One region of the Bradyrhizobium sp. BEA-2-5 genome, then DNA from elsewhere that is predicted to be linked to it. Evidence: predicted binding sites of a transcription regulator. Region 1 holds the regulator's gene; each other region holds the start of a gene.
What was found. The regulator PhoB, encoded in region 1, activates phosphate uptake and scavenging genes when phosphate is short. The targets are predictions, from matches to a motif close to TGTCATNNANCTGTCAT.
Positions count from the first base shown of each region.

Region 2: the regulator PhoB is predicted to act here: its motif matches at 1,954-1,970, upstream of phnC (phosphonate ABC transporter ATP-binding protein).
Region 3: the regulator PhoB is predicted to act here: its motif matches at 4,195-4,211, upstream of RX327_RS34215 (esterase-like activity of phytase family protein).
Region 4: the regulator PhoB is predicted to act here: its motif matches at 1,435-1,451, upstream of RX327_RS18215 (RNA degradosome polyphosphate kinase).

Region 1 covers NZ_CP136629.1:984,382-991,753, reverse strand. The annotation lists gene RX327_RS04505 (Hsp33 family molecular chaperone) at 1-492, opposite strand, end outside; gene argF (ornithine carbamoyltransferase) at 689-1,612, opposite strand; gene RX327_RS04495 (aspartate aminotransferase family protein) at 1,612-2,820, opposite strand; gene RX327_RS04490 (GcrA family cell cycle regulator) at 3,307-3,819, shown strand; gene RX327_RS04485 (IS110 family transposase) at 4,167-5,108, shown strand; gene phoB (phosphate regulon transcriptional regulator PhoB) at 5,152-5,862, opposite strand; gene phoU (phosphate signaling complex protein PhoU) at 5,992-6,708, opposite strand; gene pstB (phosphate ABC transporter ATP-binding protein PstB) at 6,815-7,372, opposite strand, start outside.
Region 2 covers NZ_CP136629.1:2,471,062-2,478,433, reverse strand. The annotation lists gene phnD (phosphonate ABC transporter substrate-binding protein) at 1-932, opposite strand, end outside; gene phnC (phosphonate ABC transporter ATP-binding protein) at 1,012-1,827, opposite strand; gene RX327_RS11580 (chloramphenicol acetyltransferase) at 2,038-2,703, shown strand; gene RX327_RS11575 (alpha-D-ribose 1-methylphosphonate 5-triphosphate diphosphatase) at 2,700-3,872, shown strand; gene RX327_RS11570 (DUF1045 domain-containing protein) at 3,882-4,571, shown strand; gene hemC (hydroxymethylbilane synthase) at 4,578-5,588, opposite strand; gene pncA (bifunctional nicotinamidase/pyrazinamidase) at 5,654-6,274, opposite strand; gene RX327_RS11555 (aspartate dehydrogenase) at 6,274-7,092, opposite strand; gene RX327_RS11550 (M20/M25/M40 family metallo-hydrolase) at 7,092-7,372, opposite strand, start outside.
Region 3 covers NZ_CP136629.1:7,323,372-7,330,743, forward strand. The annotation lists gene RX327_RS34190 (TonB-dependent hemoglobin/transferrin/lactoferrin family receptor) at 1-716, opposite strand, end outside; gene hemP (hemin uptake protein HemP) at 972-1,178, shown strand; gene RX327_RS34200 (hemin ABC transporter substrate-binding protein) at 1,187-2,137, shown strand; gene RX327_RS34205 (FecCD family ABC transporter permease) at 2,134-3,234, shown strand; gene RX327_RS34210 (heme ABC transporter ATP-binding protein) at 3,231-4,022, shown strand; gene RX327_RS34215 (esterase-like activity of phytase family protein) at 4,259-5,611, shown strand; gene RX327_RS34220 (enoyl-CoA hydratase-related protein) at 5,798-6,634, opposite strand; gene RX327_RS34225 (mucoidy inhibitor MuiA family protein) at 6,803-7,372, opposite strand, start outside.
Region 4 covers NZ_CP136629.1:3,931,453-3,938,824, forward strand. The annotation lists gene RX327_RS18215 (RNA degradosome polyphosphate kinase) at 1-1,361, opposite strand, end outside; gene RX327_RS18220 (DnaA/Hda family protein) at 1,494-2,171, opposite strand; gene RX327_RS18225 (CDP-alcohol phosphatidyltransferase family protein) at 2,260-2,802, opposite strand; gene purM (phosphoribosylformylglycinamidine cyclo-ligase) at 2,963-4,036, shown strand; gene purN (phosphoribosylglycinamide formyltransferase) at 4,036-4,686, shown strand; gene RX327_RS18240 (cold-shock protein) at 4,764-4,967, opposite strand; gene rnd (ribonuclease D) at 5,322-6,470, opposite strand; gene RX327_RS18250 (adenylate/guanylate cyclase domain-containing protein) at 7,299-7,372, shown strand, end outside.

The DNA of each region.
Region 1 (7,372 bases):
ATGGGCCGCCTCTTCCAGGCCGCCGCCGTCGAGCGCGACCAGTCCCTGGTAGCGGCTGGTGTTGGAGCCCTGATCGATGGTCATCGCAAGGTGGCCCTTGCCGAGCAGCTCGCCCGAGCTCTGGCCATTCTTGAGGCGCGATGCGTCGTAGCGCGCATAGGCGCGCAGCCGGTCGGGCGCCTGGAAATCGACGATCAGAAGCGAGACCGGACCGTCGGTCCGGGTCTGCAGGATGAAGCGGCCCTCGAACTTGACCGACGACCCGAGCAGCGTGGTGAGCACGATCGCCTCGCCGAGCAGCTTGCCGACCGCGGGCGGATAATCGTGCTTGTGCAGGATCTCGTCGAGCGCGGGTCCGAGCCGGGTTAGCCGGCCACGCAGATCCAGCGCGCCGACCTCGAAGGCCAGCACGGCATCGTCGACAGGAACCGCTGAGGGCGCGCGAACCGGCGCCTCGGGCGTGATTTTGATGTCGGGGGATTGTGAAACCATGGCGCTCTATCTGGGGTCTCGGACCGCAAAACGAAAGGGGTTCAGCAGAACGGATCTATCCGTCGTCACTGCGAAAGCAGGGACCCATAACCACCAATGTGAGTTGCTGCATTCAGCTGGGGCTCCAGCTTTCGCAAAATTTACATCGGTGGTTGTGGGTCCCGCCCTTCGCCGGGACGACAGCATTGAATGGGCGCTACGCGACCGCGTCGAAGCACCAGGCCAGAATGCCCTTCTGCGCATGCAGGCGGTTCTCGGCCTCGTCGAAAACGACCGATTGCGGACCGTCGATCACGTCATCCGTGACCTCCTCGCCGCGATGGGCCGGCAGGCAGTGCATGAACAGCGCATCGGGCTTGGCCAGCGACATCAGCTTGGCATTGACCTGATAGGGCTTGAGCACGTTGTGGCGGTGCTCGCCCTCCTTGTCGCCCATCGACACCCAGGTGTCGGTGACGACGCAATCGGCGCCGCGCACGGCGGCTTCCGGATCGGTGCCGAGCACGATCGGCGCCCCTGACGTCTTGATCCAGTCGCGCATTGCCTTCTTCGGCGCGAGCTCCGGGGGTGTTGCGACGTTGAGCTGGAATTTGAAGCGCTCGGCGGCATGCGCCCAGGACGCCAGCACGTTGTTGTCGTCGCCGGTCCAGGCCACCGTCTTGCCCTCGATCGGGCCGCGATGCTCCTCATAGGTCATGAGGTCGGCCATCACCTGGCAGGGATGCGACCGCCGCGTCAGGCCGTTGATCACGGGCACGGTCGCATAGGCCGCAAGTTCCAGCAGCGCCTCGTGATTGAGGATGCGGATCATGATGGCATCGACATAGCGCGACAGCACCCGCGCGGTGTCGGCGATGGTCTCGCCGCGACCGAGCTGCATCTCGGCGCCGGTGAGCATGATGGGCTCGCCGCCGAGCTGGCGCATGGCGACATCGAACGACACCCGCGTCCGCGTCGAGGGCCGCTCGAAGATCATCGCCAGCGTCTTGCCTTCGAGCGGCCTGACCGGCTGGTGCGCCTTCTGCTTCGCCTTCATGGCGGCTCCGGCGGACAGCATGTTGCGCAGCTCGCCGAGCGGCAGCTCGTTGATGTCGAGGAAGTGACGGACCGGCTTGCTCATCATCCAGCCGCCTTCTTCGGCTGCGCCGCCGACAATGTCGCGCAGGCGCGCTCGAGCGCGGTGATCGACGTATCGATCTCGGCCTCGGTCACGATCAAGGGCGGCAGGAAGCGCACGACATTGTCGCCGGCTCCGACGGTGAGCAATTTTTCGGCGCGCAGCGCCGCGACGAGATCGCCCGAGGGCACCACGGCCTTGATGCCGATCAGGAGCCCCTCGCCGCGCACCTCGCTGACGACATCGTGATGGCGATCGATCACGGAGGCGAGCTTCTGCTTCAGCAACAGCGACATTTTCTGCACGTGATCGAAGAAGCCGGGCTTGAGCATGACGTCGAGCACGGCGTTCGCAGCCGAGATCGCGAGCGGATTGCCGCCGAAGGTCGAACCGTGCGAGCCCGGCCCCATGCCGCGCGCAGCGTCAGCGGTGGCGAGCACCGCGCCGATCGGGAAACCGCCGCCGAGCGCCTTCGCAAGCGACATCACGTCGGGCACGACGCCGGTGCGCTTGTAGGCAAAGAGTTCGCCGGTGCGGCCCATGCCGGTCTGCACCTCGTCGAAGGCGAGCAGCAGGCCCTTCTCGTCGCAAAGCTGGCGCAACGCCTTGAGGAACGCCGGCGGTGCCGAACGCACGCCTCCCTCGCCCTGGATCGGTTCGATCAGGATACCGGCGGTGTTCGGGCCGATCGCCTTCTTCACGGCTTCCAGGTCGCCATGTGGCACCTGGTCGAAGCCGTCCATCGGCGGACCGAAGCCCTCGAGATATTTTGCAGAACCGGTGGCGGCCAGCGTCGCCAGCGTGCGGCCATGGAAGGCGCCCTCGAATGTGATCAAGCGATAGCGCTCAGGATGCCCCTTGGAGAAGTGATGGTGGCGCACCAGCTTGATCACGCCTTCCAGCGCCTCGGCACCGGAATTGCAGAAGAATACGAAGTCGGCAAAACTTTCATTGCACAGACGCGCCGCGAGCTTCTCGCCGTCCGGGCTCTGGAACAGGTTCGACATGTGCCAGAGCTTCGTCGCCTGCTCCTGCAACGCCTTGACCAGCGTGGGATGCGCATGGCCGAGCGCATTCACCGCCACGCCGGAAGTGAAATCGAGATAGCGATCGCCATTGGTCGCGATCAGCCAGGCGCCCTCACCGCGCTCGAAGCCGAGATCGACCCTGGCGAAGACGGGGAGCAGATGCGACGTGGCAGCGTTGGTCATGGCGATCACTGACGGTTTGAAGCCGACAATTGCCGCGCGCCTTGACGCCAGCGCAGCAACGGCCAGCTTCGGAAAACAAAACGGCCGCCTTTGCGGGCGGCACGTGGCGGGCATTCTATGCTGCGGTCAGTAAGTGTCAATCGCCACGAAGTGGCCTTCCTGCAATGCGAAACGAGCGCAATCCGGAGCATTCCGGTGCGGTGGAAAACCCTCATCGAACTGCTTAACTGTGTGGGAACATGTGGACGCGAGTCGGCGGACTCTTGCGCGGGAGTCACGCCATATTGTAGCGTTTGGACTGTCAGATACGACATCTCGTGCAGCGGTACTGGACCCTCTAAGTAGCCTTCGTGTCTCGCGTAAACGTTCGGGCGCAACACCGTGCCCGGCGAGGGCTAAGGGATTCTGGCCGCAGGGATATTTGTCCAGATTGGCTCGCAGCGCCGCTCCAACGATTGGCCGGCGCTACGCGAAGGGAAGAATGCAATGACGGTTTTGACCTGGTCCGATGATCGCGTCGAGCAGCTGAAAAAGCTCTGGGAGGCCGGACTTTCGGCCAGCCAGATCGCGGCGGAGCTCGGCAATGTGACCCGCAATGCCGTGATCGGCAAAGTGCACCGGCTCGGCTTGTCCGGCCGCGCCAAGAGCCCTTCGTCGGCAGCGCCCCGGCCGCGCAAGGCGCGCCCCGCGCAGCACATGATGCGGGTGACCCGCCCCGTTGCCCGCGGCAACACCGCGCTGGCGCAGGCCTTCGAGGTCGAGGTCGAGGCCGAACCCGTCACCTACGACAACGTGGTGCCGATGAGCCAGCGGCTGTCACTGCTGGAGCTGAACGAGGCGACCTGCCACTGGCCGGTCGGCGATCCATCGAGCCCGGATTTCTTCTTCTGCGGCGGCAAGGCGCTCTCCGGCCTGCCCTACTGCGCCCAGCATTCGCGCGTGGCCTACCAGCCCGCCGCCGATCGCCGCCGGCCGTCGGCGAAACCGCAGATCAAGTGAGCACTCGGGAAAACGTCGGAAGAACTCAAAAACAAATCCCCGCGAAAGCGGGGATTTTTTTGTGTGACGTAGCTCGGCTATATGCCCAGCGTCGTCCCGGCGCATGCCGGGACCCATACGCCGCGGCCGGCGCAATCGGCAAGCGGCCAGACGGCTCTCTAACAACGCCCATTCGTGGTTATGGGTCCCTGTGTCTTGGAAGTCTGTCAGGATGGGTTGGGCGGGAAGCCGTTGGGTCCTTGGCGCTTGACGCCGTGAGCCGGCTCGGCCTCCCGCCCGTTCCATTACCAACCTGAACAGTTGCACGAGGCTGCGCCAACAGACCTCGCATCACAGGGACAGGCACCGTGATCATACCCCCTCGTTATGTCGGAATCGACGTCTCCAAGAAGCATCTCGATATCTTTGATGAAGCTGACGGCGTGTCCAGGCGCATCGCCAACGCGGCACAGGCCATCACACAGCAGGTGGCGCGTTGGCGATGCGATGCGCTGGTCGTCTTCGAGGCCACGGGCGCCTATGACCTCGCGCTTCGCGAGGCCCTAAGCCAGGCCGGTGTCCGCTTCGCTCGGATCAATCCGGCTCGAGCTCGCGATTTTGCGCGGGCCAGCGGCCAACTTGCCAAAACCGATCCGATCGATGCACGGATGCTGGCGGCCTTTGGCCGGGTCATGCAGCCGGCAACCGAGCGGGCCGCCAATCCCGCCCGCAACGCTTTGGCAGGGCTTGCAAAACGGCGGGACCAACTGGTTCTCATGCGCGCGCAGGAGAAGAACCGGCGCAGCGAGGCCGACGACCGCGCCATGGCCGAACGGATCAGTCGGCTCATTGAGGTTCTCGACGGCGAGATCGCCGAGATCGAGGCCGATATCAACGCATTGACCAAGGCCGAGCCGGAGATCGCGGACGATGCGCGGTTGATGCGCTCACTGCCGGGCGTGGGTCCCGTGGCTTGCATGCAGCTGATCGCGAAGATGCCGGAACTTGGACATGTTGGAGCGAAGCAGATCGCCGCGCTCGCGGGCCTTGCCCCCTTCAACGTCGACAGCGGCGCCTTCCGTGGAAAACGCAAGATCGCCGGCGGCCGAAAGCGCGTTCGTGACGCCCTCTATATGGCGGCTCTGAACGCGGTTCGTCGGGCCGATCCATTCAAGGCCTTCTACGCGCGGCTGCGACAGGTCGGCAAACCAGCCAAGCTCGCTCTCATTGCCGTCGCCAGGAAGCTCCTAACGGTCCTCAACGCCATGATGCGCGACAGAAAGCCCTACCTGCAGACCAAGCCGACATAACAGTTGCCGGCTCCCGTGCGCAATTGCGCACTAGTTGTGGCCGTTACGGCTGCGGCTCCGCCTTCGCAAACCGATCGTCCAGCGCATAACCGGCGCCACGGACGGTGCGGATCGGATCCTGCTCGCGGCCGAGATTGAGCAGCTTGCGCAGGCGGCCGATGTGGACGTCGACAGTGCGCTCGTCGATGTAGATGTCACGGCCCCAGACGCTGTCGAGCAGCTGCTCGCGCGAGAACACGCGGCCGGGATGCTCCAGGAAGAACTCCAGCAGACGGTATTCGGTCGGGCCGAGATCGATCGGCCGGCCCGAACGCGCCACGCGGCGCTTGTCGCGGTCGAGCTCGATATCGCCATAGGCGAGCACGGTGGCGAGCCGCTCGGGGCTGGCGCGCCTGAGCAGGCCCTTCACGCGGGCCAGCAGCTCCGGCACCGAGAACGGCTTGACGATGTAGTCGTCGGCACCGGTCGCAAGTCCCCGCACCCGCTCGCTTTCCTCGCCGCGCGCGGTCAGCATAATGATCGGCAGCTGCTTGGTTTCGGGACGGGTGCGCAGCCGCCGGCACAGCTCGATGCCCGACAGGCCCGGCAGCATCCAGTCGAGCACGATCAGATCGGGAATGTGCTCCTTGAGGCGGGTGTCGGCATCATCGCCGCGCATCACCGTCTCGACGTCATAGCCTTCCGCATCGAGATTGTAGCGCAACAGCGTCGTCAGCGCTTCCTCGTCTTCGACTACCAGAATGCGTGCGCTCATCGGTTTAAGTTCTTTCTCTGTGGTGATCCGTTGCCCAGACGCAAACCGAAACGCTTACTTCCTTGAGCATAGTCCCCGCGGAAACGAGTTGTCGAAGGACAATCCGGTTCCGCGCTTGCCGATCAAGCCTCAGCTGCCCGGCACCGTCGTGGCGAAGGTCGTCATGTCGCCCTTCGGCCGCTTGTCGGTGATCGCCTGGCCCTCGATCATGTAGAACACGGTCTCGGCGATGTTGGTGGCGTGGTCGCCGATCCGCTCGATGTTCTTGGCACAGAACATCAGATGGATGCAGAACGAGATGTTGCGCGGATCCTCCATCATGTAGGTGAGGAGTTCGCGGAACAGCGAGGTGCAGATGGCGTCGACTTCCTCGTCGCCCTTCCACACCGCCATCGCCGCCGGCAGATCGTGCGCGGCATAGGCGTCCAGCACCGACTTGACCTGCTGCTGCACGAGGTCGGTCATGTGCTCCAGGCCGCGGAACAGCTTGAGCGGGTGGAAGTCGGTCTCCAGCGCGGCGACACGCTTGCCCATGTTCTTGGCGAGATCGCCGATCCGCTCGAGGTCGGTCGCAACGCGCATGGCCCCGACGATCTCGCGCAGATCGACGGCCATCGGCTGGCGGCGGGCGATGGTGAGCACGGCGCGCTCCTCGATGTTGCGCTGCAGATTGTCGATCTCGATGTCGGCGGCGACGACGCGCTGACCGAGCGTGACGTCGCGGCGGATCAGCGCGTCGACGGAATCGACGATCATGCGCTCGGCGATGCCGCCCATCTCGGCGACCAGGCGCGTGAGTTCCTGGAGGTCGGTATCGAAAGCCTTTGCGGTATGTTCAGAACCCATGGCTTGTCTCCCTCAACCATGGTCCCGGGGATCATGGTTTCGTGTCCTGAATTTTAGCATGACCTGATCGGAAAACCGGTTGCCACTTTTCCGGATCATGCGCCGGTCAGCCGAACCGGCCGGTGATGTAATCCTGCGTGCGCCGGTCGCTCGGCGACGTGAAGATCTTGCTGGTGTCGTCGAACTCGATCAACTCGCCGAGATACATGAAGGCGGTCTTGTCGGAGACGCGCGCCGCCTGCTGCATGTTATGGGTGACGATCGCGATCGTGTAGTTCTCGGACAATTCCTGGATCAGCTCCTCGACCTTGGCGGTCGAGATCGGGTCGAGCGCCGAGCACGGCTCGTCGAACAGGATCACCTCGGGCCGCACCGCGACGGTGCGGGCAATGCAGAGGCGCTGCTGCTGGCCGCCGGAGAGCGACAGGCCGGAGGCGTTGAGCTTGTCCTTGACCTCGTTCCACAGCGCGCCGCCGCGCAGCGCCTTCTCCACGCGACCGTCCATCTCGGACTTCGAGATCTTCTCGTAGAGGCGGATGCCGAAGGCGATGTTCTCGTAGATCGTCATCGGGAACGGGGTCGGCTTCTGGAACACCATGCCGACCCGTGCGCGCAGCAGATTGAGGTCGAGCTTGGGGTCGAGCATGTTGGTGTGGTCGAGCAA
Region 2 (7,372 bases), 1.5 Mb from region 1:
CAGCTCGCCTTCTTGCGCAAACCGTCGACGAACTTGATCAGCTCGATGGTGCCGTCCCAATCCTTGGTGGTGGCGGGATGGAAGCCCTTCTTCTGACCGTCGGACAGACGGTCGAAGGCGGCTTTGTCCTTGGTCGGGGCGTCGAAGAAGGCCTTTGCGATCGCGGCCTTCAGGTCCTCCGGAAGATCGGTGTTGTACGCATAGGGGCCGTTGATGATCAGCGCCGACTTGTGGATGATGCGGAAATCATCCTTCTTCATCGCCGAGCCGTCGGCATTCTTCAGCATGCCCTTGGTCAGCATCTGGGCGAGCGTGGAATCGTCCTCGTTGGTCCACTGGTTGGCGGCCACATCAACGGTTCCCTGCGACAGCGCCAGGACGGCGTTCTCGTGGCTGCCGGTGAACACGACCTTGCCGAAATAGCCTTCGGCGTTCGCGATGCCCATCTTGTTGAGTTCGAAGCGCGGCACGTTGTTGCCGGACGTCGAGTTCGGATCGACCAGGCCGAGATTCTTGCCTTTCAGGTCCTCGACCGTCTTGTACGGGCTCGACGCCTTGACGAAGAACACCGAGTAATAGCCGGTCGAACCGTCGGCGTTCATATCGTTGGCGAACGCGTCGGTCTTGACGCCGGTCAGGCGCGCGCGAGAGAACGAGGCCGAGCCGTAGCTGGCGATGTGGATATTTCCGGCGCGCTGGCCTTCGATCACGGCGGCATAGTCGTTGGCGACGCGCAGCGTGACCTTCGTGCCTAGCTCCTTCGACAGATAGTTGATGAAGGGCGTAAAGCGCTCGGTGACGCCGGAGGCATTCTCGGCGGGAACGACGGCGAGAGTGATCTCCGGGTATTTTGCTTTCCAGTCCTGCGCGGAGGCCGAACCGGCAAATGCCAGCGCGGCGGCGCCAGCCAGAATGATGCGACGAGTGAACATGACTACCCCTCTTTTGTTGTAGTTGCACCTGTTGGCCGGGCAAAATGCCCGGCCTCCCAGATTGAAAAATGCGCGACGCTCAGGCCGCGGCTGCGGTGCCGAGTGCCGGCGCAGTTGCACCGTCGGGCGCGGGCAGCGGTGCTGCGCCGATGACGTCATTGGCCTCGAGGTCATAGAGCTCGCGGGCGATATGGTCGGTGAGCGCCGCGGGGGCGCCGTCGAACACCACGCGGCCCGCGGCCATGCCGATCAGGCGGTCGCAATAGCTGCGGGCGAGATCGAGCGAATGCAGGTTGCAGAGCACGGTGATGCCGAAATGCTTGTTGATGCGCAGCAGCGCATCCATCACGATCTTGGTGTTGCGCGGGTCGAGCGAGGCGATCGGCTCGTCGGCCAGAATGATATCGGGCTGCTGCACCAATGCGCGGGCGATCGCCACGCGCTGCTGCTGGCCGCCCGAGAGCTGATCGGCGCGCTGGGCGGCGAGCGAGGCGATGTCGAACTGTTCCAGTGCGGACATCGCCAGCGCCTTGTCCTGCTCGGGCCAGGCCTGCAGCAGCGACCGCCATGACGGAATCTGGGCCAGCCGCCCCATCAGCACATTGGTGAGCACGTCGAGCCGGCCGACCAGGTTGAACTGCTGGAAAATCATGGCCGAACGGGCACGCCACTGCCGCAGCTCCTTGCCGCGCAACGCGGTGACGTCGAGGCCGTCGAACAGGATACGGCCGGAGGTCGGATCGGCGAGACGGTTGATCATCCGCAGCAGCGTCGACTTGCCGGCACCGGAGCGGCCGATCACGCCGACAAAGCTGCCCGGCGCGATCGAAAAGGACGCGTTGTCGACTGCGGCTTTCGTGCCGAAACGGCACGTCAAACCTTCCACCACCAGCATGTAATGCTCCAACCGCGCCTCGTTGGGCCATCGCTATCCCCGGCGTTTTACAGTTATGTGACGACAGCGCTGCGGTGCGGCGATCGTCCACACCCCTCCCTTGTCGCTCCCTTGCCGTCATCCCGACGTCATGATGTTGTCATCAAGCGCCCCGATGACGAGCACGCATCCCCGGAAGCCCAAGATTCTTTAAGATTTGCGGAGGCCCCGATGGCCGGAAAAACACTCTCGGTTGTGCCGACCGTCGACCCGACAGCGTCGGTGCGCGAGAGCAAGCTCGGCAAGTATACCGAGGTCGGCGCGCGCACGATCCTGCTTGAAGTCAGCATGGATGACTATTCTTACGTCGTGAACGACAGCCAGATCACCTACACCACCATCGGAAAGTTCTGCTCGATCGCGGCGATGACGCGCATCAATCCCGGCAACCATCCGATGCACCGCGTGACACAGGCGCACTTCACCTACCGCTCCAGCGCCTATTTCGAGGGTGAGAGCGACGATGCCGAGTTCTTCGACTGGCGACGTGCGCATCACGTGCATATCGGCCATGACGTCTGGATCGGGCACGGTGCGATCCTGTTACCGGGCCGGAACGTCGGAACCGGCGCTGTCGTCGCCGCCGGCGCGATCGTGACCAAGGACGTTCCCGCATACACCATCGTCGCCGGTAATCCGGCGCGGCCGGTGAAGCGGCGCTTCTCCGAGACGATCGCCGACCGCCTCGCCGCGCTCGCATGGTGGGACTGGGATCACGAGACGCTCCGCCGCGTCCTGCCCGACTTTCGCAAGCTCGCGGTCGAGGAATTCCTCGACAAGCATGAGGCCGAGGCCGTATCCCAATCACAAGCCAAACAACGGAGCGCCGCATCGTGACGGACATTTTCATCGAGGGCGGGCGCACGCTGGTTGACGGCGCCTTGGTCGAGACCTCGCTGCGGACCGCAGGCCGCGACATCGGCGCGCTCGACGCCGAGCAGGGTCGCGCCGCGCTGCACATCGATGCCAGCGGCCTCCTGGTGCTGCCCGGCATCATCGACCTGCACGGCGATGCGTTCGAGCGGCAGATGATGCCGCGCCCGGGCGTCGACTTCCCGACCGACGTGGCGCTGATCGACAGCGACCGGCAGGCGATCGGCAACGGCATCACCACCGTCTTTCACGCCACGACCTGCTCCTGGGAGCCGGGCCTGCGCAGCGCCGACAATGCGCGCGGCCTGATGGAGGCGATCGAGCGGCAGCGTCCGCAATTCGCCGCCGACACCCGCTTCCATCTGCGGCACGAGACCTACAATCTCGACGCCGAGGCCGAGATCGCCCAGTGGCTCGCCGAGGGCCGCGTCGACCTGTTCGCCTTCAACGACCACAGCAACGTCAAGCCGAAGAAGCGCAACCAGCTGGCCGAGCGCACCGGGCTCTCCGTCGAGGCCGTCAACGACATGCTGGACCGGGTCGTGGCGCGCCGCCCCGAGGTGCCTGCCTCGATCGCGCGACTGGCCGCCGCTGCGCGCGCGGCCGATATCCGCATGCTGTCGCACGACGACAACAGCCCGGCGATGCGCCAGGAGTTTCGCGCGCTGGGCGCCACGATCGCCGAATTCCCCGTCAACGAGGAGACCGCGCGCGACGCTGCGGCGGCGGGCGACTTCATCGTGTTCGGCGCGCCCAATGTGGTGCGCGGCGGCAGTCATACCGGCTGGACCAGGGCATCCGACATGATCGCCAAGGGGCTCTGCTCGGTGCTGGCGTCGGACTATTATTATCCCGCACAGCTGCTCGCCGCGTTCCGCCTCGCCGCCGACGGCATCCTGCCGCTCGCCAGGGCCTGGGACCTGATCTCGTCGGCGCCGGCCCGCGCGGCCGGGCTCGCCGACCGCGGCGTGCTCGCCGCGGGCCGCCGTGCCGACATCATCGTCGTCGACGACAAGGTGCCGCTGCGACCGCGCATTGTCGCCGTGATCGCGGCCGGACGGCTGGTGCATCTGGCGGACGCGAGCTGCCTCGTTCATTCGCTCGCACCGCGCAAGACGGTTGCGGCGGCGTAGCTCGGTCCCATGGCCAATACTCCGCGCTACGCGATCTACCATGCGCCGTCACCCGACAGCGCGCTGCACCGCTTCGGTTCGACGCTGCTCGGCTACGATGCCGTGTCAGGCGACGAGTTGCCGTTTCCCGAAGGCGTCATGCCCGACTGGCGCGAGGTCACCGAAGATCCGCGCAAGTATGGATTCCACGCCACGCTGAAGGCGCCCACCGCGCTCGCCGACGGTCGGAGCGAGGCTGAGCTTCTCGATGCCTGCGCCGCCTTCGCCGGTCGCGCGCGGCGCATTCCGGTGATCGAACCGGTGGTCGATGCCATCAGCGGCTTCATCGCGGTGATCCCGGCTAGCCGCTCGGATGATCTCCAGCAGCTTGCCGCCGATTGCGTCCGTGAATTCGACTCCTTCCGCGCGGTTCTCACCGCGGAAGATCGTGCGCGGCGCAAGCCCGAAAAACTCACCGAGCGGCAGCGCGATTATCTCGACCGCTGGGGCTACCCTTACGTGATGGAGGAATTCCGCTTCCACATGACGCTCACGGGACGGCTGAGCGACGAGCGGCGCGGCCCGATCATGGCGCAGCTGCGCACACGGTTCGCGGCGGTCGACCTCGCGAGGCTCGCAATCGACCGCATCGCGCTGTTCAAGCAGACCGACAGCGCATCACGCTTCCGCATCATCGGCAGCTGGCCGCTTCGGGCGTAGCGCGCGCTATTCCTCCACCCGGGTGCGGGCGATGATCTCGGCGGCGCCCTTCTCCAGCAGCTCCATGCCCACGGCGCGGCCGAGTTCGCGCGGCCGATCCGCCGGCCCGCGCCGCGTCACCTCGATGAAGCCGGCGCCGGCCTCGTCGAGCACGGAGGCGCGCAGCGTCATCTCGCTGCCCGCAAGCGTGGCGTGACCGGCGACCGGTGAATTGCAGTGGCCGTTGAGCACCCACAGCACCTCGCGCTCGGCATCGGCGGCGAGCCGCGACTGCACGTTGTCGATCCCGGCAAGCCGCGCACGTGTCGCCCAGTCGGTGTCGACGCATTCCACCGCGACAATGCCCTGACCGACCGCCGGCAGCATCTCGCCGACCGAGAAATCATGCGCGATGCGCGCGGTCATGCCGATGCGCTCCAGGCCCGAGCGCGCCATCACCAGCGCATCCGCCGGCCCAACCTCGCCGCCACCCGGCAGCCGCTGCTTGTCGCCGCGATCGAGTTTGGCCACCCGCGTGTCGGCGGCGCCGCGATAATGGATCACGGTCGCTTCCGGAAACAGCCGGCGCAGATAGGCGGCGCGACGGACGGCGTTGGTGCCGATCATGAAGCCCTTGCCGCGCGCGGCGCGAAGGGTGTCGAGCGACAGGCCGGGACGCAGCACGAGGCTGTCATTGGCGGCATCGCGCGCCAGCATCGCGGCGATGACGAGACCCGGCGTCTCCTCATTGCCCGGTACGTCCTTCAGCGAATGCATCGCCGCCTGCAAGGTGCCGGCACGCATGGCTTCGCGGATCTGCGCCACGAAGGCGCCGCCCTTGCCGCCATGCGGCAAGAGCTTGCTGGTCTGGTCCTGGTCGCCGCGGGTCTCGAACTTGACGATGTCGACGGCAAGGTCCGGCGCCGAAGCGCGCAGCAGCCGCGCAACCTCGTCCGTCTGCGCGAGCGCCATCGCGCTCTTGCGCGTCCCAATCCGCAAAACCTGTCCCGACACGAAAGCTCCGCTGCGCGTGATCATCAACGGCTGGGGATTAGAACAAAAAGCCAGTCAAAACAACGGTTTTTGCCCCTGTTTGGCCACGCTCAGACGGTGTCCTTAACAAGCTCCACTCCGGCCTCGCGCATTGTCGTCGTGGCGGCCGCGAGCGAGCCGCCGAGGTCGATGGCGCGGCAGCCCGACAGTACGACAATGGTCTCAAAGCCGAGCCGGCGCGCATCGAGCGCCGAATACTGCACGCAATAATCCGTGGCGAGCCCGGCCATCACGACGCGCCTGAAGCCGCGCTCGCGCAGATAGCCGGCGAGCCCGGTCGGCGTCTTGCGGTCGTTCTCGAAGAACGCCGAATAGGAATCGATCGCGGTCCGGAACCCCTTGCGGATCACGAGTTCGGCCCGCTCGGTGGCGAGGTCGGGATGGAACGCGGCGCCGGCCGTGCCCTGGATGCAATGATCCGGCCACAGCGTCTGCGGCCCATAGGGCATGGCGATCTCGGAGAACGGCGCCGCACCCGGATGCGAGGTCGCAAACGAGCTGTGGCCCGCCGGGTGCCAGTCCTGGGTCAGCACGACATGGTCGAACCGCTCGGCGAGCCGGTTGACGACAGGCACGACCGCATCGCCGTCCGCGACCGCCAGCGCGCCGCCGGGGCAGAAATCGTTCTGCACGTCGATGATAAGGAAGAGATCGTCGGGCGCAATCTTCATCAGGTGCCGATCCGCAATGACGCGCGCAGCTTGCGCAGGCAGGCGATCACCGACAGCGCGGTGATGCGGCCGGTCTTCGGATTGTCCGAGGGAATGTTCTCGATCATCATTGAGAACCGCGCGGAATCGGAATCGACCTCGATCCGGTGGGTATTGCGCGTCACCGTCGGATCCGCCCAGATCTCGACCCTTGTGCGGTCGGGGCCGATGCCGGCGAGCGACAGCGCCACCGCGACGTTGAGGTTGGCCGGAAAGCCCTTTGCGGCGTCGCGCGCACTGCCCTCGAAGATGCGCAGCGGCTCGGTGATGCCTTCGATCTGGATGTTGTTCTCGACCAGATGCGGCGCGCCGACGAGGCCGGCGATCGGCTTGCGCGTCACCATCTTCACCGAATGGATGGTGCCGACTGCGGCGGCGTTCACGGCATCGAGCCCGATCAGTGCGCCGGTCGGTACGATGATCTGGCCGCCGTGGGCCTTCGCGAAATCGACGAGGTCCTCGTTCTGGAGCAGCGCGCCGACGCTGAGCACGACCGCGGTCTTGCCGCGCTCGACCAGCGGCGCCACGATCGAACGGACCAGCTTGCTCGGCGCGCACTCGACCACGATGTCGGCAATCTCGGCCAGTTGCTCGATCGGCACCAGCTTCGGCGCAGACTTGAGCTTCGCCACCCAGCCGCGGTGCTTGTCCGGGTTGTTCGCTGACACCGCAACCAGCGTCAGGCCCTCGATGCCCTGATCGAGCGCCTTGACGACGTCGGCGCCGATCGCGCCGAGGCCGGCGACCGCAACCCGTGTCCTTGTCTTGCTGTCAGCCATCATTTCCCGCCGGCGAGCATCTTGACCAGGCGATAGAGATACTCCTCGCCCTCGTAGAACGACTTGACGAGCACGCGCTCGTCCTTGCCATGGTTGCGATTGTCGTCGACATCGGCGGCCAGCCCGGAGTGACCATAGGTCGGAATGCCCGCGTTCCGCAGATAGCTGCCGTCGGTCGCGCCGGTGCTCATGACCGGAACGATCGACGCATCCGGCCAGAACTCCTTCGACAGCTTCTCGATCGAACCCATGATCTCCTCGTTCAGGGGCGACGGCGGGC
Region 3 (7,372 bases), 2.1 Mb from region 1:
AACACCGAGCCCAGGCCGCGATTGTTGTTGGACCCGTAGGAGCCCGTGAGATCGACGCCCCAGCGCTCGCCGGGTCGCAGCACGTCGTTGATGTCCTTGGTGCGGAACGAGACCAGGCCGCCGATCGCGCCGGAGCCGTAGATGTTGGCGGTCGGGCCGCGCACGACGTCGACGCCGCCGATCAACTCGGGATCGAGGAAGAAGGAGCCGTTGGCATTGTGCCCGGTACGCTGATAGTTCTGCCGCGCTCCGTCGACGACCACGGCGACGCGCCCGAAATCCTGCAAGCCGCGAATATTGATGACGGTCGCGGGATCGTCGCCGCGCTCCTGAAACGACACGCCGGGAATGGCGTAGAAGATGTCCGACAGCCGGTTGGGCTGAAGCCCCTGGATCTTGTCCAGGGTGACGGCGCTGACCGGCGCCAGCGCATCGATCGCGCGCTCCTCGGTCTTGGACGCCACCGCCGTGATGGTGTCGAGCGATTGCACCGGCACCGCACCGATCTGCGCCCGCGCATTCATCGCCGGCGCCACCGCCTGAGGTTCGGCCACCGGCTTCGGCTTCCGCTTGGCCTGCTTCGGCCGTTCGCTGGAAGGACGCGCAGCCGACGGATCGGCGGTCTGCGCGAACCCGCGCTCCGGCAGTGCTGCCGCAAATGAAACCACCGACGCGCCCAAAATCAGGGCGCGCGAATACCTAGCCCCGTCAGCCATATCAGCCCCAGCCTGATCATCGCTTTTCTGGTTTGGCTGGCGTGCGCTCTCTGACGAGCGGCTTGCTGGCTACGTCGCGATGCAAGCCACCGGCTTGCATCGCGTGAGGATTGGTTACGAGCCGGCAACAAAACGGTCAAGAATGCGGCGGCGCTGTTTATATCGATTGTAAAGTGCAGCCGTTGGAATGCGCCTTCGCCCGCTTATACAAGCAAAACACCATTTGAAAATTTTTCGCAGGCGCAACACCACAATATGTCCGCAGCTTCCGGAGACAATATCGGCGCAGCCGGAAAGCAGACCGAGCCTGCATCCGGTGCAGCCAAAACACTGATCATGCGCGGTAATCGTCTCGACAGCCGCGACCTGTTCGCTGCGGAGCGCGAGATCATCATCATGCATGGCGAGGAGCACTACCGCTTGCGGCTGACCTCGCAGAACAAGCTGATTCTCACCAAGTGACGGCGCCGATGACAATTTGTCGCACGCTCGCTTTGTTCGCCTTCTCCTGCCTGCTGCCGATCGAAGCAGTGACAGCCGAGGGCATCACCGTGCATGACGCGCGCGACCGCGACGTCGTGATCGACAATCCGTCGCGCATCGTCTCGATCGGAGGCGCGATCACCGAGATCCTCTATGCGCTCGGCTTCGAGGATCGCATCGCCGGCGTCGATGCGACCAGCCTCTACCCGCCGGCTGCGCTGCGCGAGAAGCCCGACGTCGGCTACATGCGCCAGCTGTCGCCGGAGGGCGTGCTCGGCCTGCACCCGTCGCTGGTGCTCGCGGTGCAGGGCTCCGGGCCGAAGGAGACCATGGACGTGCTCGAGGCGGCCAAGGTGCCGCTGGTGCTGGTGCCGGAGACGTTCTCGGAGGCCGGGCTGGTCGAGAAGATCAGGTTGGTCGGCCACGCCATGGGCGCCGATCCGCGCGCCGCCTGCCTGACCACGGCGGTGGAGAGCGACCTCGCGCAACTGCGTGTGCTGCGTGCCAGGGTGACGAAGCCGGTGCGCGTGATGTTCGTGATGTCGCTCCAGAACGGGCGGGCGATGGTGGCCGGCCACAAGACCGCGGCCGACGAGATCATCCAGCTCGCGGGCGGCGTCAACGCCATCGACGGTTACGACGGCTACAAGCCGGTCAATGACGAGGCCATCGTGGCGGCGAAACCGGATGTCGTGCTGTCGATCGATCGCGGCAAGGATTCGCTGACGTCGGATGCCGTGTTCGCGCATCCAGCCTTTGCGCTGACGCCGGTCGCGGCCAACAAGAGCTTCATCACCATGGACGGGCTCTATCTGCTCGGCTTCGGGCCGCGGACGGCGGCGGCGGCGCGCGATCTCTCCGTCAAGCTCTATCCGGCGTTGGCGCCGGAGGCTGACAACTTCAAGCCGGCAGCGCTGACCGCGAATTGTCGGCAATGAGCGTGCTGACTGAGCGCCGCGGGCGTGCGAAACAACGGCGCGCCGGCATGTCGCTGCGGCCGGCCGCGACACTCACCCTGCTCTGCCTGCTTGCGGCGCTGGCAGGCGCCGCCCTGGTCGCCCTGACGGTCGGGGCCGCCGGGATTCCAATGGCGCGGCTTCCGGCAGCGCTTGGGCTTTGGGCTGATGGTGTCGCCAACCCGCTGCTTGCACGCGACCAACTCGTGGTGTGGTCGATCCGCATCCCGCGGATCGCGGCGGCGGCGATGGTCGGCGGACTCCTTGCCGTATCAGGCGCGATCATGCAGGGCCTGTTCCGCAACCCCCTCGCCGACCCCGCGCTGGTCGGCGTCTCCTCCGGCGGCGCGTTTGCCGCGGCGGCCGCGATCGTGTTCACCGACAGCCATCTCGGCGAAAGCCTGCGCTTCCTGCAACACCAGCTGCTGCCGATCGCGGCCTTTGCCGGCTCGCTGGTCACGACCATCGTGCTTTACAGCATCGCCAGCCGCGGCGGCCGGACCTCGATTGCGATCTTCCTGCTCGCCGGCGTCGCCATCACCGCGATCGCCAACGCGGGCATCGGCCTCCTGGTGTTCATCGCCGACGACCGTCAGCTGCGCGACATCACGTTCTGGATGCTCGGCTCGATGAGCGGCGCGACCTGGACCAAGCTCACGGCGCTGGCGCCGGTGCTGGCGGTCGCGCTGGTCGCCTGCCTCTCGATCGCGCGCGGTCTCGATCTGCTGGTGCTCGGCGAGGCCGACGCTTTCCACGGCGGGGTCGACGTCGAGCGCCTGAAGCGGATCTCGATCGTCATCGTCTCCGCCATGACCGGCGTCGCGGTGTCGATCAGCGGCGTCATCGGCTTCGTCGGAATCGTCGTGCCGCATCTGCTCCGCCTCGTGATCGGGCCGGCGCATCGCCTGCTGCTGCCGGCCTCGGTGCTATCAGGCGCCGTCCTGATGGTCGGCGCCGACACGCTGGCGCGCACCATCGTGGCGCCGGCGGAGATGCCGATCGGCATCCTGACCGCGGCCGTCGGCGCGCCCGTCTTTCTCTTCATCCTGTTGCGGCAGCGCGGGCTGGTGTCGCTATGACGGCCCTGCTCGAAGCGCAGTCGGTATCGATGACGATCGGCAGCACTGATCTGGTCGACGCGGTGTCGCTGCAGATCGGCGCCGGCGAGATGGTCGCGATCGTCGGTCCCAACGGCGCCGGCAAATCGACCCTGCTGCGGATGCTGTCGGGCGACCTGCGCCCGTCGCGCGGGGCGATCAGGCTGAGGCAGCGTGACCTGCAAACCTACCGACCACTCGCGCTGGCGCAGCACCGCGCGATGCTGTCCCAGCACATCAACGTCACCTTCCCGTTCACGGTCGAGGAGATCGTCAGCATGGGCACCGGCGAAAGCCCGCGTGCCGTCACGCGGGCACTGGTCGAGGCGGCACTCGACGAGGTCGGGCTCGCGCGTTTCCGTTTCAGGCAATTGCCGACGCTGTCAGGCGGCGAGCAGCAGCGCGCCCATTTCGCCCGCGTGCTGGTGCAACTCGCCTGCGGCGAGACCGAGCACGGCCCCGGGCTTTTGCTGCTGGATGAGCCGACCTCGAGCCTCGATCTGCGTCACCAGATCGACCTCGTCGAGGCCGCGCGCCGCCGCGCGGCGGCCGGCACCGCCGTCATCGCGATCCTGCACGATCTCAATCTCGCGATCCGCTTCGCCGACCGCATCCTGCTGCTGCACCGCGGCCGGCTTGTCGTCGACGGCGACCGCGCCGCCGCGATGAAGGCCGAGACGCTGCGCGAGATCTTCGAGATCGACGCTGCGATCGCCTACACCGGAAACGGCGTGCCGTTCCTGCTGCCGCAGACCATGCGGCCCGTTTAGACCCTCATGGTGAGAAGCGCGGTACGCGCGTCTCGAACCAAGAGGCCCGGCTGTTGCTCGCGGCCATCCTTCGAGACGGCCGCCGCGCGGCCTCCTCAGGATGGGATTGCGAGTGAGAGGCGACGTAACGCCGCAAGCCTTATCCCGCCGCAACATCCGCGGTTCACAAAACTGTCAGCCGGCTGTAACAGGCGGCTCGGAGAACACCGCATCGTTTATCCTTTGGGAGATCAACCATGCGCCTGTCCCTGCTCTGCTCCGTCGCCTCGATCCTGCTCGCCACATCGGCGTTCGCGCAGAGTGAGGGCGAATTCCCGGCGACGCTGGCAGGACACGCCGTGATGCCGGCGGAGAGCTTCATTGACGCGCCCGCCGACGCCCCTGATGATCTGAAGAGCTCGGGCAAATATACCACCGGCAAGCGGGTCGACGCGCCTGGCACCGTCATGGGCAAGTCCTACGAGCGTCCCACCGGCGTGTCGCTGCCGTTCAAGGGGCAGCCGCTCCAGGGGAATTCGGGCATCAAGACCATGCCCGACGGCAGCTTCTGGGTCATCACCGACAACGGCATGGGCGCGCGCGCCAACTCGCCGGATTCGATGCTGTACCTGAACCGCTACAAGATGGATTGGGCGAGCGGCAAGATCGAGCGACAGGAGACCATCTTCCTGCACGATCCCGACAAGAAGGTGCCCTTCCGCATCCTGCATGAGGGTAGCCCGAAGCGCTATCTCACCGGCTCCGATTTCGACACTGAAGGCTTCCAGATCGTCGGCGACACCTTCTGGATCGGCGACGAGTTCGGCCCCTATATCCTGAAGGCCGACAAGTCGGGCAAGATCCTCGGCGTGTTCGACACGGTTGCCGACGGCAAGCCGGTGCGCTCGCCGGACAATTGGGCCGTCGCAACGCCCGGTGCGCCAGGCGCGACCTACACCAATGTCAATCTCCGCCGCTCAAAGGGCTATGAGGGCTTCGCCTCGTCGAAAGACGGCAAGTTCCTCTACGGCCTGCTCGAAGGACCGCTGTGGGATGCCGAGAAGAAGGACTGGGAGAAGGTCGACGGCAAGGAAGCCGCCCGCATTCTCGAATTCGACGTCGCCGCGGAGAAGTTCACCGGCCGCTACTGGCAGTATGTGTTCGAGCAGAACGGCAACGCCATCGGCGACTTCAACATGATCGATCAGGCCTCCGGCCTCATCATCGAGCGCGACAACGGCGAAGGCACCGCCGACAAGGCCTGCCCGCAAGGCACCCGCGGCGAGAACTGCTTCCCTGATCTCGCCAAGTTCAAGCGCGTCTACAAGATCGAGCTCTCCGACGCCAATGTCGGCAAGCCCGTGCGCAAGATCGGCTATATCGACCTGATGAAGATCAGGGATCCCGACAAGAAGGCGCGGAAGCCGCTCAACGACGGCGTCTACACCTTCCCGTTCTTCACCATCGAGAACGTCGATCGCGTCGACGACACCCATATCATCGTCGGCAACGACAACAACCTGCCGTTCTCCTCCAGCCGCGATCCCAACAAGGCCGATGACAACGAGTTCGTGCTGCTGGAAGTCGCGGATTTCCTGAAGGCGAAGTGAAGGGCCTGTTGTCGCAGCACGCAATCGTATCGTCGCCCGGCTCGGCCGGGCGACCCAGTATTGCAGAGACGTCCGAATTTAGCGGACAAGCCGCGGCGTACTGGATGCCCCGATCAAGCCGGGGCATGACAGCGAATTTAAACCGGCTATTATCGCCGCACCGGTCAGCGCGCGCGGCAAGCCACGTCACTCCTTCTTCGTCCGGTAATCTCCGAACGTCGTGTCGCGCTGGTCGAGCTGGGCCTTCACGCTGCCGCCGTCGCGGCGGAAGCCCGCCATGTAGGCCTTGCTGGCCTCGGTCGTGAAGGCCAGCGCCTGGATTTCGGTGCCGGCCCGTATCGCGGCGCGGGCGCCCATGATTTCCATGGCGCGGTGGACGCTGCGCTTGTTGAGCTGTTGCAGCTCGATCGGCACTTTCGCCGCGCGCTCGGCGAAATCGAGCGTCTTCGCCTCCAGTTCGGCAAGCGGAAACGACCGGGTCGCATAGCCCCATTCGGCGGCCTCGCGGCCGGACATCGCGTCACCCGTCAACATCAATTCCATGGCGCGGCGCATGCCGACCAGCCACGGGTGATACTGCATGTCGGGCGGGCTCATCAGCCGCACCGGCGGATAGCCGATCTGGGCGTCGTCGGCGACATAGACCACGTCGCAGGCGGTCGCGAGCTCTGTGCCGCCGGCGAGGCAATAGCCGTGCACCTGCGCGATCACAGGCTTTGCGAGATCCCAGATCGAGAACCAGCCCTCGACGACATGGCGCGACCACTGGCCGGGGCCGGATGCCGAATGGTAGGGCTGGTCGACGCGGTTGTCGGCGGAGAGATCGTAGCCCGCCGAGAAGCAGGGTCCGGCGCCGCGCAGGATCGAGATCGAAATCCCGGGATCGCGGTCGGCCTGTTCCAGCACCTCGAAGATCTCGCCGCGCAGGCGGTTGTTCAGCGCGTTGCGCTTCTCGGGGCGGTTCAGCGTGATGCGGCGGACGCGCGGACGCGGATCATCGACGACGATGTGCTGGTAGCTCATGGATCCTCCCGATCTCAGGCTTTGTTGCCTTTGGCAAAGTGATGCCCGAGATCGGGAGGGTTGTCATCGGTAGATGACGCAGGTCCTCATAGCGTTTTCAAGCGAAGTGGGTTCCGGTTCGCGTGAAGAAAATGCGTCAAGCAACAACGCTAGAGCCCGGCACGGGCTCTAGCCCGCCGGCACCATCACGACGCCCTTGTCCTTGGGCCAGCGCATCCGCCAGGCGAAATTGATGTCACGGACCTCGCCGGCCTTGGCCTCGAACGCCCATTCCAGTACGCCGCGCTTGTCGCGCAGATTGGTCGTCGTCGCCGGCGTCGACGAGGGCAGCATCTCGACGACGATGTCCTCGTTCTCGCTGACCGGCAGCTGATCCTCGATCGCGACCTTGATCGGGAAATCATGGCCGTTGCGGATCGTGGTCTTGAACGAACGCTCGTCGGTCTTCGACGTCGTCACGAGCAAGCCGGCCGAGCCCTCGTTGCGCTTGAGCACGGCGCGCTCGATTCTGACCTTGTCGTCGGCGCCGAAGCCGAGCCGCACGATGTCGTCCTTGGCGGCGGTGGCCATCCGGCTGCGGCCGACAAAGATGCCGTCGCGGTAGATCGAGACCTGTCCCGGCAGCAACGGCGCATCGTCGGCCTGCACGAAGCTCGCTTCCAGGAAAGCGGTCGGGTCGATCACCGGAACGGCGCGAACCGCGAGATCGGGGGTGATGGTCGCCGTCGAGATACGCAG
Region 4 (7,372 bases), 2.9 Mb from region 1:
GCGTGCGTCTTCAATTCGAGGAAGCCGTAGACGACCTGCACGCCGGCGCGTTCGAGATCGCGCGCCCAGCGGATGTTGGCTTCTTCGTCGAACCGCGCCTTCAGTTCGATCAAGGCCGTGACGGACTTGCCGGCTTCGGCCGCTTCCGCGAGCGTGCGCACGATCGGCGAGTTGTTGGAGGTGCGGTAGAGCGTCTGCTTGATCGCGACGACATCAGGGTCGCGCGCGGCCTGCTGGAGGAACTGCACCACCACGTCGAAGGACTCGTAGGGGTGATGGACGACGAGGTCCTTCTGCCGGATCGCGGCGAAGATGTCGCCGCCATGCTCGCGCACGCGCTCGGGATGGCGCGGCACGTAGGGTGGGAATTCGAGGTCGGGGCGATTGAGCCGCGTGAGTTGCGAGAGCTCGTTCATGGCGAGCACGCCGTCGACCAGGAACACCTCGTCGTCGGCCGCCGACAGCGCATGCTGCACGAAGCTGCGCAGCTCCTCCGGCATCTTGGCGTCGATCTCGAGCCGGATCACGGATCCGCGCCGGCGGCGCTTCAGTGCGGTCTCGAACAGGCGGACGAGGTCCTCCGCCTCTTCCTCGATTTCGAGCTCGGAGTCCCGGATGATCCGGAAGGAGCCCTGGCCGTGCAGATTGTAGCCGGGGAACAGGCGGTTGATGAACAGGGCAGTCGCCTGCTCCAGCGAGATCAGCCGCGCCGGCGCGCCTTCCTTGGTGGAGGGGATGCGGATGAAGCGGTCGATCTTGCCGGGCATGCGGATCAGCGCGTTCATCTGCTTGCCGTCGGAAATCCGGGACAATTGCAGCGCCACCGTGAAGCCGAGATTCGGGATGAACGGGAACGGATGCGCCGGGTCGATCGCCAGCGGGGTCAGCAGCGGGAAGATGTTGTGAAGGAAATGATCCTCGATCCAGCTGCGTTCGGGCTTGGTGACGTCGCGGCCGTCGACCAGCTGGATGCCGACCTTGGCCAGGATATCCCGCAGGTCGCTCCAGATCGCCTGCTGGTCCGAGGCGAGCTGGGAGACGGTGCGGTTGATCAGCGCGAGCTGCTCCGATGGCGTCAGGCCGTCGGGGCTGCGTTCGGCAATGCCCTCGCGCACCTGGGCCTTGATGCCGGCGACGCGGACCATGAAGAACTCGTCGAGGTTATTCGCCGAGATCGACAGGAACCGCACCCGCTCCAGCACGGGGTGGCTGGGATTGACCGCTTCCTCCAGGACGCGGCGGTTGAAATGCAGCCAGGACAGCTCGCGGTTGATGAACCGTTCGGGGCTGGACGCGATCGCGGGAATGGCGGGAAAATCCGCCTCTTTTTCTTTGATTTCAGTAGCTTGTGCCGAGTCCATCAAGTGCTGGTCCAATTCAGGGCAGGGGCCGGGGCGGTCTAGCCGAGAGCCGCAGAGACCATGTGTTACAGCGATGACGTTTCGATGACATTGATGTTCCGCTCGCCTGCGCCGTCAAGCCGCGGGGATGGATCAGGCATCGCGCAACAGCTCCGCCGCCAGCGCCCGCGTGACGGGACGGCCGAGCCGGAGTGCCTCGGTATCCAGGAGCTCGACCGCCTGCCGGACGGCAACGTAGGAACGCTCGATCCGGTTGCTCAGATAGCTGACCAGCGGTTCGTCCACGCTCATCTGGCGGTCGGCGCAGAACTTGACGATCAGGCCGCGGAACAGCTGGTCGTCCGGTGGCAGCAGCGTCACGGTCGGCACCGCGCGGAGCCGCGACCGCAGGTCGCGCAATTCGATATCGAACGCCGACGGCGGGACGCGCGCCGTGATCAGCACGTAGGCATCGTCCTGGCGCGCCAGATTCATCAGATGAAACATCGCGCGCTCGTCGAAATCCGACGGCCTCAGGTCCTCGACCACCAGCGCACCGGTCGCAAGCGCGGTCGGCACCGTGTCGGCGGTCAGCGCATGCGCCGCGGTCGAGCGCGCGCCGGCGCTCTCGGCCCAGATCGCGGCGAGGTGGCTTTTGCCGGAGCCGTCAGGCCCGACCAGCAGCATGATTCGGTTCGGCCAGTCCGGCCAGCCGTCGATCAGCGCCAGCGCCGCCTCATTGGCAGGGCCCTCGAGGAAATCGTCGCGGGTCAGCTTCTCCTCGTGCGGCAGGGCCAAGGCCAATTGACGAGGTTGAACGCTACCGGCCACACAAGTCTCCAAACTACGTCATTTTAGCCATGCACAAACGCGTCGCGTTTGTCGCGGGAAAACCGGCTTCCACTTTTCCGGATCCCGCCTACCGAGCTTCGATCGTGCTCATGTGCCGCAGCCACTCGACGAGATAGAGCGACACCGAACCCAAAGTAAAGATCGTGACCAGGCCCATCAGGATCAGGTCGTAAGGGTGCGGCTGAAAGCCGAAGCCGAGCGACGCCAGCACCAGCGCCGCGAACGCCACCTGTGCCACGGTGTTGAGCTTGGACACCATCGACGGCTTCATCTCGACCGGCCGGTCGAACAGCCAGGATACGATCACGGCGGCGACGATCATGATGTCGCGCGAGACCACCAGGATCACGATCCAGCGCGGGATCGCGCCCCAGATGCCGAGCGCCATGTAGATCGAGACCAGCAGCGCCTTGTCCGCGAGCGGATCGAGCAGGGCGCCGAGCTCGCTCGTCATGTTGAAGCGCTTGGCCAAAAAGCCGTCCACGGCATCGCTGATGCCGGCGATCAGGAAGACGGCGAACGCCACCTCCATTTGGCTCGACACGATGGCCCAGACGATGATCGGGACCAGCATGATGCGGCCCAGGGTAATGATGTTCGGAATACTCAACTTGGGTCGCTTCCCGGCTAGAAGCCTGATTTTACTCGATATCCGGCTCTTTTGCGCAGCCGCCTTATGTTATCTACATAGTATCGCGGCAGCAGCGCCGCGAGCCATTGCGCGGGGGCGGAATTCCTCGTAACCAGCCCCTGATCATCTGGAATCGGGCATGACCGACCGCAAAAACGGCCTCACTTACGCCGATTCAGGCGTCGATATCGACGCGGGCAACCGCCTGGTCGACCTGATCAAGCCGATGGTGCGCGCCACCGCACGGCCGGGCGCCGACGCCGAGATCGGCGGCTTCGGCGGCCTGTTCGACCTCAAGGCGGCCGGCTTCAAGGACCCGGTCCTCGTGGCCGCGACCGACGGTGTCGGCACCAAGGTCAAGATCGCGATCGAGACCGGGCTGCATGGCGGCATCGGCATCGACCTCGTTGCCATGAGCGTCAACGACCTCGTGGTGCAGGGCGCCGAGCCGCTGTTTTTCCTGGATTATTTCGCCTGCGGCAAGCTCGATCCCGAGGCCACCGCCGCGATCGTCGCCGGCGTTGCGGAGGGGTGCCGCGAATCCGGCTGCGCCCTGATCGGCGGCGAGACCGCCGAGATGCCCGGCCTCTACAAGGACGGCGATTATGACCTCGGCGGCTTTGCCGTCGGCGCTGCGGAGCGCGGTACGCTGCTGCCGCGCAAGGACATCGCCGCTGGCGACGCCGTGATCGGTCTTGCTTCATCGGGCGTGCATTCCAACGGCTTCTCGCTGGTGCGCAAGATCGTGGAACAATCCGGCGTTGCCTATGACGCGCAGGCGCCGTTCGCGCCCGTGATGACGCTCGGCGGCGCGCTGCTGACGCCGACGCGGCTCTACGTCAAATCCTGCCTGCGCGCGATCCGCGAGACCGGCGCGGTGAAGGGGCTTGCCCATATCACCGGTGGCGGCTTCACCGACAACATCCCGCGCGTGCTCCCCAAGCACCTCGGCGTCGGCATTGACCTCGCACGTCTGCCGGTGCTGCCGGTGTTCAAATGGCTGGCCGCGCAGGCCGGCATCGCCGAGCTGGAAATGCTGCGCACTTTCAACTGCGGCATCGGGATGATCGCGATCGTCGAGGCTGATGCGGTCGACGCCGTGACCGAGGCGTTCACCGCCGGCGGCGAGACCGCGACGCTGCTCGGCGAGGTGATCGAGGCCAAGGGCGAGCACCGCGTCGTCTATAACGGCCACCTCGATCTGGCGCTGTGATGAAGCGCCGCGTTGCCATCCTGATCTCCGGACGCGGCTCCAACATGGCCGCGCTGATCGAGGCTGCGAAGGCTGCGGATTTCCCAGCTGAGATCGTCGCCGTGATCTCGAACCGCGCCGATGCTGCCGGGCTCGAGAAGGCGGCCGCGAGCGGCATTGCGACCATCGTCATCGAGAGCAAGCCGTTCGGCAAGGATCGCGCCGGCTTCGAGAAGGTGCTGCAGGCAGCGCTCGATCGGCACGGCATCGAGCTGATCTGTCTCGGCGGCTTCATGCGCCTGTTCACGGCGGAATTCACCAGGGCCTGGTACGGGCGGATGCTCAACATCCACCCCTCGCTGCTGCCGTCCTTCCCCGGCCTCGATCCGCACGGCCAGGCCTTGCGCGCCGGCGTCAAGCTGTCGGGCGCAACGGTGCATTTCGTGATCCCCGAGACCGATGCCGGCCCGATCGTGATGCAGGGCGCGGTGACGGTCGCTGACGACGACACCGCCGAGACGCTCGCCGCGCGCGTGATCACCATCGAGCATCGCATCTATCCGGAGGCGCTGCGGCTGCTGGCAAGCGGCCGGCTCAAGCTCGAAGGCGATCTCTGCAAGACCGTGGGCAGCGGCGCAACCGACGATACGCTGATCGCGCCGGCGCCTTAGCGCGCGGTTGCAGGAGACATCCCCCGGGGTGATGCGGCCGGGGGAGGCATCAGGATGAATTCCGCTGGCAGCGGCGTTCAGTGAACCTTGAGGTTCTCTGCCGACGCCTTGCCGCGGTTCTCCACCAGCTCGTACTCGACGGACTGGTTCTCGTTCAATGTGCTGAGGCCCGCGCGCTCGACGGCGGAGATATGGACGAACACGTCCTTGTCGCTGCCGTTCGGCTTGATGAACCCATAACCCTTGGTCGGGTTGAACCATTTGACGGTGCCCTTCGGCATCGTCTCTCTCCCAGTTTAGACATAAAAAAGACGCGGCCACGTTTTCCACGTGCCACGCCACAAGCGGACTTTGCGCTGTCTGTTCACTTTCCGGGTCGTCAGATCCAAAGTCTTCAAGTCCGAAGTTTCGCCTCTCGAAGCCTGTACATCGAAGCCTTGGATATCAACGTCGCGAAACGCACAGTCGAACGGCCGCAATCCGATTGTGAAGGGATTGCAACACGAAAATTGCGCCTTAGCAAGCGCGGTGGTTTTGCGTGACGCAACCTCAGCCTGTGCCGGTCGAACTCCGGGGCAACGCGTTCGGCCACTGGCCGACTGCCGGCGGAACCCGGCGCGCACCAGGCGAACGCGCTAACTCCGGTCCACCCGCACCACGCGGCCCTTGTCGATCGCCAGCGCGAGCTGGCCGTGCTTGAGCTTGAGCGCGGCCTCGCCGAACAGTTCGCGACGCCAGCCGTGCAGGGCGCCGACCTCGGCCTGATCGCTGGCCGCGATCTCCTCGAGATCGTCGACGGTCGCGATCACCTTGCTGGCGACCGCATGGCGCTCGGCGGTCATCCGCAGCAGCACCTTCAGCAGCTCGACGATGGCGGCGCCGTTGGAATTGTTGCGCGGCTTCTCCAGCTTCGGCAGCGTCGCCTGGTCGCGGGCGAGCCCGCGCTGCACGGCGGCAATGATGTCGGCGCCCCATTTCGAGCGCTCAAAGCCCTTCGGCAGCGAGCGCAGATTGCCGAGCTTCTCCAGCGAGGTCGGCGCATGGGTGGCGATATCGCCGACCGCATCGTCCTTGAGCACGCGCGAACGCGGCACGTCGCGGCTCTGCGCCTCCTGCTCGCGCCAGGCCGCGACTTCCATCAGCACAGCGAGATCCTTGGGCTTGCGCACCCGCGTCTTCAGCCGCTCCCAGGCGCGCTCGGGATGAAAATCATAGGTGCGGGGGGAGGTCAGGACCTCCATCTCGATGGAGACCCATTCGCTGCGGCGGCGCTTCTTCAGGTCGGCGTCCAGCGCGGCGAACACGTCGCGCAGATGGGTGACGTCGGACACCGCGTAATGCATCTGCTCCTTGGTCAGCGGCCGTCGCGACCAGTCGGTGAAGCGGTGGGTCTTGTCCGGACGGTGGCCGGTGACCTTCTCGACCAGCGCGTCGTAGGCGATGCTGTCGCCGTAGCCGAGCACCATCGCGGCAACCTGGGTGTCGAACATCGGATGTGGAATCGTGCCGGAGAGGTGCCAGATGATCTCGATGTCCTGGCGGGCGGCGTGAAACACCTTCAGCACGCCTTCGTTGGCCATCAGCTCGAAGAACGGCTTGAGGTCGATGCCGGGTGCCAGCGCGTCGACCACGACCGCTTCGTCCGCGCTCGCCATCTGCACGACGCAGAGCAGCGGATAGTAGGTCGTCTCCCGCAGGAACTCGGTGTCGACAGTGATGACCTTGTGTTTGGCGAGCCGGTCGCAGGCGGCGGCGAGGTCGGAGGTCGTGCTAATCAAATCCATGAAGTGTCCATAACGGCTTGACCCCACGCGTTCTGCCGAAAGGGCAGCTATGTCAAGGGTCTTGCAGGGATTTTGGCCCTGCGCGGGGCGAGGGACAGGGCATTTTTGAATTGATTGGGCGTGATTCGAGGGTGTTTTCGGCCTGGTCGTGCCGACAATTCGTCGGTCGTGCGGGCGAAAGGCGGGACCCGTAGCCGCCGGAATTCGTAGGTCGGGCGATCGCGGCCCCAGTCGCGCGCGGCAATGGGCATTGGGGGGATGGGTCGTGGCTCCGTGCGCAATTGCGCACCAGGCCAGGACGACACCGAATGTATCGCACGGACGACATCCGCAATCCTCGTCCCTGCCTAGTGCGCAATGCGCACGGGAGCAGGGACCCATAACCACAGGGATCTGTTGTTGAAGAGGGCCCTGGCCCAGCGCCGCGCAACAAACTTGCATTTGTGGTTACGGGTCCCGGGTCAAGCCCGGGACGACACTGAGTTTGCTGCGCCTCTTGTGAGTCATGTTTCCGCATTCTCGCGGCATGAGTTGCCCGAGTCTTGCTGTTCGTTTCGCGCTCTCTCAGAGGGCGCAGGGAAAGCCGGGTGCCGATCGCACCCATGGGCCCCGAGCAATGGGTAGCAAGCTCGGGGCTAGGACCACGGCCAAAATACCGGCGCGTGCGCCATCTCGAATATCTGAGCGACCGAGGGCAGAGTGCGTCTTCGATCGGCCTGCTCCTTGTTTTCGCACTTTGTGAACGCGTCCAGTCTGGGGTAAACAAACCCCTTGGCATCGTCGAACGAGGCCCATTGTCGCCAATGGCCCGCAGTCGGACGGATCACAATGCCGGAGAAACAGCCAAGCGCCGATATCGAGGCTGCTCTCAAGCACTGGCTCGAAACCGTTGATCTCGGCCA